Regions from separate parts of the Exiguobacterium sp. R-17 genome, predicted to be linked through region 1. Evidence: riboswitches for the same ligand, from Rfam matches in the RefSeq annotation. Region 1 holds a riboswitch; the other holds the start of a gene.

Region 1 (5,506 bases):
GCTGAGCGCAATCGCCGCTGCGACACTCGTCGTTCCGATGATATTATGACCGCATGCGTGTCCGATGCCCGGCAACGCATCGTACTCAGCGAGAAAGGCAATTGTCGCGCCAGGTCGGTCGCTTGACTTCTTCGCGATGAACGCGGTCTCGTGCCCTGCGACGCCGAGTTCTACTGTAAAGCCTTCTGCCGTTAAACGCTCTGCATGTAGTCGCGAAGCAAAGAATTCCTCGTTACCGATTTCCGGCGTCGCATGAATCCGGTGGCTCGTCTCAAGATACGATTCCCGTTTTTGTTCGATGTCCTGCTCAATCGTCTCTACCCATGTCGTGCGTACTGGTGTCGTCATGCTATCCACTCTCCTTTAGAATTTATTCGCCGATTTCGCTTAGTGGAACGAACGTCGGGATCGAGCTACCTTTATATTCTTTTTTGATGAAAGCCGCGACATCTTTTTGTTGGTAAAGCGACGCGATCTTTTTTAGTTCTTTTTTGTTCTTGTCTTCCGTCCGTGTCGCGATGATGTTGATGTATGGTTTTGCTGTCTCGTTCTCATGGACGATCGAGTCCTTGATCGGATTTAGTCCTGCGTCAACAGCAATACCGTTATTGATGATCGATGCAGCGACGTCCGGTAAGACGCGTGGCGTTTGTCCCGCGACGATCGGAACGATTTTCAGTTTCTTCGGATTTTCAACGATCTTATCGACCGATCCATTGCCGTCAAAGTCGTCCGGTAATTTGATCAAACCTGCTTCTTGTAGTAACAAGAAGGCACGTCCCATGTTCGTCGCTTCGTTCGGAACAGCGATTTTGCCACCGACTGGAATATCTTTGACGTCCTTATATTTATCTGAGTAAATGCCCATCGGTGCAATGACGGTCGTCGCAATCGGCGACAGCTTCAACTTATGTTCCTTCTTGAAGGCGTTGAAGTAGGAAATCGTCTGGAAGGCATTGGCGTCGATCTCACCCTCAGCCAGTGCCATGTTCGGCTGGACATAATCGGAGAACTTGACGAGCTCGATTTTGATGCCCTCCTTTTCCGCTTTTTTCGCGACGTAATCCCACACTTGAGTGTCTGAACCACTGACCCCTAGCTTGATCGTCTTTTCTCCTTCTCCTGATGCTGAGCACCCGGCAAATAAAATCGTCGTTAATGTTGCTCCAATCGCTACTGCTTTTTTCATGGCTGAATCGCTCCCTTGATTAATGTCTTCTGATTTTTCGTGCGACGATGTTGCCTGTCGTCTGTAAGCCTTGGACTAAGATAACGAGAATCCCGACCGTGATGATCATGACTTTCGTGTCGAACCGTTGATAACCGTACGTAATTGCTAAGTCACCCAAACCGCCACCACCGATGGCGCCTGCCATCGCCGACGCCCCGATCAAGCCGACTGTTGCAATCGTTAAATTAAGGATTAGTGAACCGAGTGCTTCCGGTAAGAGGAAGCGGAAAATCGTTTGAAACGGTGTCGCCCCCATCGCTTCTGCTGCCTCAAGGACGCCTTTATCGACTTCAAGTAACGAGCTCTCGATCAGACGCGCCATGTACGGTGCGGCGTAAAAGACGAGCGGGACGATTGCGGCTTCGGTTCCGATCGACGTCTGGACGATCAACCGTGTCAACGGGATGATCGCAACAAGTAAGATGATGAACGGAATTGAACGGAAGATATTGACGATACTGTTGAAGAATGTGAACAGCGGGACGTTCTCGAGCAATGCCCCTTTCCGGGTGACGACGAGCAGGATGCCGAGTGGTAAACCGATCAAAGTCGAAAATAATAACGACACTGACACCATCGTCATCGTCTGCAAAAATGCTGTCCAGATATCACTGTAGTTAACTAGCATCAGCAAGCACCTCCTCGACGGTCACCTGTGCCTGATCGATGTACTGTAAGGCCCGTTTTACTTCGATCGTTTCACCGATCAGTTCAACAAGTAATGTACCGAACGGTGTTTCCTGTAACTCCGTGATGCTACCGTGCAGGATGTTGACATCGACGTCGAAGCGTTTTGCGACTTGCGACAAGAGTGGTTGTCCGGTGTGGTGTCCGAGAAAATGAATCTTATAGATCGGATGCGCATTCCGTGACTCGATCAACTGACGAATTGATGCCGGAATTTCATCATGCATGACGGAGCGGACGAAGTTTTTCGCTGTCTCGGTCTGCGGATTCGAAAAGACATCAAAGACTGTTCCTGACTCGATCAGCTTCCCAGCTTCGATGACGGCGACCCGGTCACAAATCTCACGGATGACGCCCATCTCATGGGTGATCAAGAGAATGGTGATCCCGTATTCCGCATTGATGCGTTTTAATAACTGGAGAATATGATGTGTCGTCTGAGGATCGAGTGCTGACGTCGCTTCGTCACATAAGAGGACGGATGGTTGCGTCGCTAGTGCCCGGGCGATGCCGACACGTTGCTTTTGTCCGCCGGATAATTGATCCGGATAATGATCCGCCTTGTCTGCGAGATCGACGAATTCGAGTAACTCCGTCACCCGGCGACGAATCTCGTCTTTCTTGACACCTGCGAGAACGAGTGGTTTCGCAACGTTCGTAAAGACCGTGTTTGCATTCAATAGATTGAAGTGTTGAAAGATCATCCCGATCCGCTGTTTCGCTTGGCGTAATTTTTTTGGTGATAGTTTTGTTAAATCTTCCCCGTCGACCGTCACTGTTCCTGACGTCGGTCGTTCTAATAGGTTGACGCAGCGGAGCAATGAACTTTTCCCAGCACCGCTAAAGCCGATGACACCGAAGATTTCGCCTTTTTCGATCGTCAGGTCGACACCGTCGAGTGCTGCGATCGTCTGATCCTTCGTGATGTACGTTTTTTTGACTTGATGAAATGCAATCATTCCGTTTTCCCCCTTCATTCAACAAAAAAGGTCCCTTCTTGAGAAACAAGAAGAGACCTGGATCCGCACAGTGGCAGAATCCACTCCACTCATCTCTCAGACATCTGTCTGATGGAATTGGCACAGTGCTCATAATGAGTCTGTTGCCGAGGTTTCGTAGGGCCAGTCCCTCCACCTCTCTGGATAAGTATTGCGGTATGAAATTCGTATGTGTGTTGTTGCGTTGTTGCTTATGTCGTAAAACTAATTTTTACATTACGGGTCGAACCTTTAAAAGTCAACCAACTTTGCAAAAATAATCCATTTGTCGCATATCGATTGAGTCATAAGTTATGAGTTAGCTGAAAGAACAAATCACGATTCGTCCAGAACGATTTGACAAGGCATTTTCGGTCGTGCTACCATCGTTTCAATGATTAATCCGACAATTCCAATATGATATTTATCAAGAGTGAACGAGAGACCTGGCTCTATGACTTCACGGCAACCTGCAATCTGTAAGGTGCTCCGACCAGCAAAGCGCGGCTTTGGATGATACGGTGAAAAACTCGTGGGCGTCCAAGCAGTGACGTTGACGAGTTTTTTTTCACGAATGGAGGAAAAATAGTAATGATGAACTATCCTGTATTGACTGGTGCTGAAGCATTTTATCTTCAAGGTGGACCGATCGGCATTTTAATCTGTCATGGTTTTAATGCGACCCCGCAAAGTGTTCGGGACGTCGGTGAGGCATTTGCTGCTAAAGGATTCACTGTCTATGCTCCACGTTTGCGTGGTCACGGGACGAACGTCCGTGAGTTCGAACAATCGACTGCTCGATGTTGGAAGCAGAGCCTGCAAGACGGCTATGCACGTTTACAAGAAACATGCGATCAAGTCTTCGTCATCGGTCAATCGATGGGCGCGACGCTCGCACTATCGCTCGCCGCTGACGGGATTCCATTTTCAGGCATCATTACGATCAATGCCGCTCTCTCCGTTCCGTCTTATGAAGCATTGTCGTTTGAAGATGGTCCACAGTACTTACCAGAAGGGGCACCGGATATCAAACGGTCTGCTTTCGAAATCATCTATGACCTCGTTCCGAGTCGTTGTGCATTCGAACTCGTCCGCTTGATGGATGAGACGAAAGGACGCCTTGGATCGATCCTTCTACCGACATTGATTCTTTACTCGGCAACCGATCACGTCGTTCCGCCGTCGAGCTCGGATTACCTGCATCAGCATATCGGGACGAATGATAAACGAATCTACTGTCTCCTCAACTCGTACCACGTCGCGACCCTCGATCATGATCAGGATTTAATCGTGCGTGAGACGATTCGTTTCATCGAACGCTCGAGTCGTTTCTCACAGGAAACGGGATAATAAAAAAACAGCTATTCGTCTTCACTTAGAAGCGAACAGCTGTTACATCAAAGGACGACCATCATCGGTTCGTCTTTTTTGTTTATCCTTTTTGGTGCTGCATCGTTTGGAGCGGCTTCGGCTTTCCTGGCACTTCATGGCAGTGGCGGCACCGTGGCTCATACGATTCTGAAGCGCCGACTAAAATGATCGGATCATCATAGTTCGCTGGTTTTCCATCAATCAAACGTTGTGTCCGGGAAGCCGGATCGCCACATGAGAGACAGATCGCCTGAAGTTTCGTCACAAATTCTGCGCGCGCCAGTAATTCCGGCATCTTGCCAAATGGCTCTGCCCGGAAATCCTGATCGAGTCCTGCACAAATGACGCGTTTTCCGTCTTGCGCAAGTGCTTCGATGACTTGAACGATCTCATCATCAAAGAATTGAACTTCATCAATTCCGACAATTTGTGTTTCTTCCGCTACTGCTGCATAGAGATCACGACTCGTCGCCATTGGAATCGCCACGACGGAATTTCCGATGTGAGAGACGACATGCTCTTCATGGTACCGGTCATCGATTGCCGGCTTGAATACTTGAACGGGCAGTTTGCCGTACTGTGCCCGTCTGACACGACGAATCAACTCTTCCGATTTCCCGGAAAACATACTGCCACAAATTACTTCGATCCAGCCGTACTGATTTATTACATGCATCATCGTCCGACACCGTCCTCTAAAAATAGTCACTTTAACGAGTATAGCTCGAAACGGTATTGAGAAAAAGGGTTGACTTCCGGAAATCAAAATTCATTTTTTCTTTACCTAGAATTTTTGTCCTTTCATTCCAACCTTCATCCATTTCCTGTACACTAAAGAAGAAGATTCTCGCGAAAGAAGGTGTCCCCGATTCATCATCTCTTACATGACATTCTGCACCAATATGGCGCCCTTGGTCTTTCCGTCCTTCTCGCAGGTGGTATCGTGGGATTGCCGGTTCCTGATGAGACCTTGCTCGTCCTGTCCGGTTTTTGGATGCATCAAGGCAATCTACCGCTGTTCGGTACGATTCTTGCCGCTTACGCTGGCAGTTGCATTGGAATGACGATTAGCTACGTGCTGGGCTTAAAACTCGGCATGCCCCTGTTGCATCGCGTCGGACCAAAGATGCGCATCTCAGAAAAACACATTCTCTCCGCTGAAGCCGGATTTCGTCGTTACGGCAAATCGGTCTTGATCATCGGTTACTACATACCTGGTCTTCGCCAACTCTCTGCCTTT
Region 2 (5,506 bases), 240 kb from region 1:
GATTGAAAAAAAGTGATAATATATTTTTCCGCATTTTTTCTTGCAAGGACGAATGAAGCAGACGAGAGGGGAAGTTTATCCATTATGAAACGTATTATTATTCGTGCAGGTATGACACCATTCGAACAGTTCGATGCTCCTTATTTGATGAAACATAATTCCATTGGAGGAAACGTTGGAAATCTCATTTATCAATACAGTATCTTTCGGACGTTGATGACAGAAGGTACGACGATTACACCGGACTATTACTATTACGATGAAGAACGGGCGGACGAAATCAATGCCAACTTTGATCTTTATGTCATTCCGTTAGCGGATGCATTCCGAAAAGAATTCGTACCGACGTTGCGGAAGTACACCCGCCTTATCAAGAAATTAAAAATTCCAGTCGTCGTCATCGGTGTAGGCTTACGTGCACCGTTTGAACCAGATCTAGACGGCGGATTCCCGTTCGATGAAGATGTCAAAGCATTCGTCAGCGCTGTACTTGAGCGCTCAAGCATGCTTGGTCTTCGTGGGGAAATCACGTCGAAATACTTGACGCGTCTTGGTTTTCGCGAAGGCATTGATCATCGTGTCATCGGATGTCCTTCGATGTACGCGTTTGGTCGCGACTTACATATTCGTGAAACGAACATTACGCCCGAGTCGATGATTACGGTCAACTCGTCACGTTTAGCACCACAAAATGTTCTTGATTTCATTACACGCGGAATGGAAGAGTATCCGAATCATTACTTCATTCCCCAATGGATGAAGGAACTGAAATTGACGTATACAGGAACGCATCCGATCGCAGATTTGTCCGTGACGAACTATCCGGTGAAGATGTCGGATCCTGCTTACATGAACGATCGTGTTCGTTTCTTCTTGAACGCACAAACATGGTTCGATTTCATCGGGCAGGCAGACCTCAGTTTTGGTGCGCGCTTGCATGGAAATATCACAGCAACGCTTGCGGGTACGCCGAGTATCCTCATTCCAAAGGATGCACGGATGCGCGAACTAACGGATTATCATCAGTTGACGCATATTTGGGCGAACGACATCAAAGCGGATACACAATTATCCGACGTCGTAGCCAATGCTGATTTCCAAAGTCCAGTACGTGTTCAAGCACGTAACTTCGACAACTTCGTTGACTTCTTGAACGTGAATGATCTTGAACACATTTACCAAGAGACGAATTATCCTGAGAATGTGCCGTTTGACCGTCAAATGGCGCAAGCGGAACTACTTCCACCGGTTCAACCGATTTCTGGCGTGAGTCTCGAAGAAGCAGTCGCCCGTTTCGAACGGTTCTTCCCAGAACAAGAGAAAAAAATCGCAGATACACAAATAAAGGCAAAAGAGAAATTAGCCGAAAAAGATAAAAAAATCGCAGATGCGCAAAAACAGGCAAAAGCGCAATTAGCTGAAAAAGATAAGAAAATCAAAGCATTGCAGAAACAAACAACGACGACTCAAAAAGATCAGGAAATTGCGGCGCTCAAAGCACAACTGGCTGCCCAAACGAAGAAAATGAAGCACCAGCAAGGGACATTGAACCGAAAAGCGGTTCGTGCAGCCTTAAAGACAGCGGATCTATTCGCAAAAAAATAAAGTGTTCTAACATTCCGGATCATTACGATGCGGAATGTTTTTTGGTAGGAGTATTCTGAATTGTGTTGACAATTCGGAAAAGGCTTGATAGGGTTAGGAACAATTACATACTTATCCAGAGAGGTGGAGGGACTGGCCCTATGAAACCTCAGCAACAGGTCGAAAGATACTGTGCTAATTCCTGCGGGTGCTGCACCCGATCGATAAGATTTCCGAATTGTCGACCGACGCATCCGTGAGGATGCGTTTTTTGTTTGAAATAGGTGGAACGAGGAGGAAATGGATTCATGAAAACGAGCGGAGCTTTTCGACGCAAGATGGAATCACGTCATCTGATCATGCTGTCGTTAGGAGGCGTCATTGGAACAGGATTATTTTTAAGTACAGGTTATACGTTGGAACAAGCGGGACGTGTCGGAACGATTTTGTCGTATTTGATCGGAGCCGTCGTCGTCTACTTAGTCATGTTAAGTCTCGGTGAACTCGCTGTGCACATGCCGGAAACCGGATCATTCCATAAGTACGCAACGAAGTATATCGGACCCGGTACCGGTTATACGGTGGCCTGGCTCTACTGGCTGACGTGGACGGTCGCCCTTGGTTCAGAATTCACGGCAGCAGGCATTTTAATGCAACGTTGGTTCCCGTCGATTCCAGTCTGGGTGTTCAGTGCATTATTCGCTGCGATGATCCTTGGTATCAACGTCTTGAAGGTCCGCATATTTGCTGAAGTCGAGTTTTGGTTCTCCGCCATTAAGGTCGTAACGATCATTGCTTTCATTTTACTTGGTGCGGGAGCCATCGTTGGCTTCATCCCATTACAAGATGGTAGCCCAGCACCATTCTTTTCTTCCTTAACGGAAGGAGGATTGTTTCCAAATGGGGCATTTGCGATCTTCATGACGATGCTTGCTGTGAACTTTGCTTACTCAGGAACGGAATTGATCGGCGTCGCAGCGGGTGAAGCGGTCGATCCGAAGCGGACGATTCCGCTTGCGATCCGAACAACGATTTTGCGACTCGTCCTCTTTTTCGTCGGTACGATCATCGTATTAGCCGTCTTATTGCCAACGGAAGGGAAGGGCGTGCTCGAAAGTCCGTTCGTTGCGGTGTTCGAACGAATCGGAATTCCGTATGCGGCAGACGTGATGAACTTCGTCATTCTGACAGCGATCTTGTCGGCAGCGAACTCTGGGCTTTACGCTGCCTCCCGGATGCTTTGGTCGCTTGCGAACGAACGCATGATTCCGCGCTTCTTCGCCCAGGTGACGCCAAGTGGGGTTCCACTTCGAGCTGTATTGTTCAGCATGCTTGGCGGAGGACTTGCTTTGCTGTCTAGCATCTATGCAGCAGGAAGTGTCTATATTGCGCTCGTCTCGATTTCCGGCCTTGCTGTCGTCGTCGTCTGGATGAGTATCAGCGTTGCGCAGTATCGCTTCCGGAAACAATTCCTCCGCGAAGGGCATACGGTCGACGAATTGGTCTATCGTACACCACTCTTTCCATTGGTACCGATCGCCGCTTTCGTCGTCTGTTTGATTTCCCTGATTGGTATCGGATTTGATCCGACGCAACGAGTCGCCTTGTATTGCGGTATCCCATTCATCGTGATCTGTTATGTCGTTCATGCGTTCACGAATTCTTCTCAGAAACGGAGTGTTGAAGATGTCCCGAATCAAAAATCCAGTTGACCAACGATTACAGGAAGTTCCTTTTCTTATTTTAGATGGTGCCCTTGCGACCGAACTCGAACAAAAGGGATTCGACCTGAACGATCCACTCTGGTCGGCACGCCTCTTAATTGAAGCACCGGAACAGATTGAGCGTGTCCATCACGATTACTTTGAAGTGGGCGCCGATGTTGCGATCACCTCAAGCTATCAAGCAAGTATCGAAGGATTCAAGCAACGTCACATCACGACCGAGGAAGCACAAGCGTTAATTCGACAAACGGTTACCTTAGCGCAAGATGCACGGACGCGTAGCGGAAAGAGTGCCGCATTGATCGCGGGATCAGTTGGTCCTTATGGTGCCTACTTAGCAGATGGTTCTGAGTATCGCGGTCATTATGGTGTGTCAGCAGATGTGCTAGAAGCCTTCCACAGACCGCGCATCGAAGCATTGATTGAAGCGGGGGCTGATCTGCTGGCATTCGAGACGATTCCGTCGCTTGAGGAAGCTGTCGTGTTGTTCGGGATTCTCGAAGCGTTCCCGGAAGTATCTGCTTGGCTGACGTTCTCGCTTCAAGATGCGACGCACATCAGTGAGGGAACACCGCTTGCGATATGCATCGAGACAATCGGACAGCATCCGCAACTTGCAGCAATCGGTGCAAATTGTTTTCCGGCATCCTACGCGACCGACTTCATCCGTCACGTTAAGACGTTGACGAGTGTTCCAATCATCGTCTATCCGAACTCCGGTGAAGTCTATGATCCGGTCGCAAAGACGTGGTCGGGTACGAATCAGTGCACGTCGTTCCAAGCCATCGCAAAGACATGGTATGAAGCTGGAGCACGATTGATTGGCGGTTGTTGTAGAACTTCACCGGAACATATCGCGCAAATTCGTTCGGTTTGCCAGGTTTCTCATACGTGATGAATGATGACGAAAAAACGGACACGAAATCAATCGATTTCGCGTCTGTTTTTTTAATGGTGTGATTCCATTACCGTTCGCGCAAGGCGCGATTGAATTGTTGCAATAGGCGTCCGAAATCTTCTGCATCATCCGCTGGCCAGTCTGTCAGTAGACGTTCGATGCTCGCGAGACGTGCGGTTCGGTAGATGGTGAGTTCTTGTTGTCCTTTATCTGTAATATGATAGAAGAAGGCTCGCCCATCTGTCGGATCTTTTACTTTTTCAACGAGTTGCTTTTGATCGAGTGCCGCTGCTTGGCGACTGACGGTCGAGACATCGAGCTGAAGTTCACGGGCAAGTGTTTTAACACCGACGTTGCCGGAATCCGCTAATTGTCGCAGTAAGAGATAAGAAGCACGGTCCAAATTACGATTGTCTGCCGTCGCCGTCGTTAAGCGCCGGATCAGGATCGCTAACTCGAGTTCAATGGTTTCGAGTGATTGTTGAGACATCGGGTATCTCCCCTTTCAAAAAAGTCTCTCTGTCCCTCATGATTACCCAATGTGGATAAGCTGTCAATGCGAAAAGCAGGAGGCTTGACAGAGTTGTAGTTGTATTATACAATCATTTTTGTTCTTTTAATTGTATCATACAACTTTCGTAGATGAGAAACGAACGACAAAGGAGAATTCAGATGAAAGCTTATGAATCGATGAAACAAGAGGTCATTACGGTAAACGATACAGATCTGATTCGTACGGTCATCGAACGATTCATTCAATCTGGTATTAGCGGCGTACCCGTCATCAATGCCGAGCAAGAGGTCGTCGGTTATATCAGTGACGGAGATATCATGCGCGCGATCGGAAAACACAAGGACATCATCGTCGATACATTCTTATATGTAGATGTCATCAAAGGAGACGAAGAAGATTATGAAGATCGAATTCGTCATATCTTGAATCGACCTGTCATGGAACTTGCACGCCGGAAGGTTGTAACAGCAGACGCTGATACAGAAATGGAAGAGATTGCAGCAACGCTCGGTTCAAAACGGATCAAAAAGCTTCCAATCCTTAAGGCAGGACGTCTTGTTGGGATCATTAGTCGAGGCGACGTCATCCGCCATTCGTTTAAACAGTTCATATAATACATTCAATAGAAAGAAGGGACACTATGGCACTTGCTGAAAAAACAACGACGCTTGAGCCGGAAACGGTATTAGCGGAAAGCAAACATGGATTATTCCATCAACCGGTTGCTGTTTGGGCAGTCTTTTTCGCCAGTATTACAGCATTCATGGGAATGGGACTCGTCAATCC

The links. A riboswitch is a leader RNA that binds a small molecule or an ion and turns the genes downstream of it on or off. The one in region 1 is predicted to bind S-adenosylmethionine.
Region 2: it holds a riboswitch for S-adenosylmethionine, as region 1 does, so the genes downstream of both, ACN9MT_RS15410 (amino acid permease) here and ACN9MT_RS14080 (methionine ABC transporter ATP-binding protein) in region 1, are expected to answer to the same signal.

The regions. Positions count from the first base shown of each region.
Region 1 is NZ_CP184372.1:2,692,340-2,697,845, forward strand. It holds gene ACN9MT_RS14065 (M20 family metallopeptidase) at 1-348, opposite strand, end outside; gene ACN9MT_RS14070 (MetQ/NlpA family ABC transporter substrate-binding protein) at 371-1,189, opposite strand; gene ACN9MT_RS14075 (methionine ABC transporter permease) at 1,209-1,859, opposite strand; gene ACN9MT_RS14080 (methionine ABC transporter ATP-binding protein) at 1,849-2,877, opposite strand; SAM riboswitch class I at 2,964-3,067, opposite strand; SAM riboswitch class I at 3,317-3,418, shown strand; gene ACN9MT_RS14085 (alpha/beta hydrolase) at 3,487-4,245, shown strand; gene ACN9MT_RS14090 (thymidine kinase) at 4,328-4,942, opposite strand; gene ACN9MT_RS14095 (DedA family protein) at 5,126-5,506, shown strand, end outside.
Region 2 is NZ_CP184372.1:2,937,116-2,942,621, reverse strand. It holds gene ACN9MT_RS15415 (polysaccharide pyruvyl transferase family protein) at 85-1,605, shown strand; SAM riboswitch class I at 1,714-1,815, shown strand; gene ACN9MT_RS15410 (amino acid permease) at 1,893-3,296, shown strand; gene mmuM (homocysteine S-methyltransferase) at 3,271-4,203, shown strand; gene ACN9MT_RS15400 (MarR family winged helix-turn-helix transcriptional regulator) at 4,274-4,696, opposite strand; gene ACN9MT_RS15395 (CBS domain-containing protein) at 4,879-5,334, shown strand; gene ACN9MT_RS15390 (MFS transporter) at 5,361-5,506, shown strand, end outside.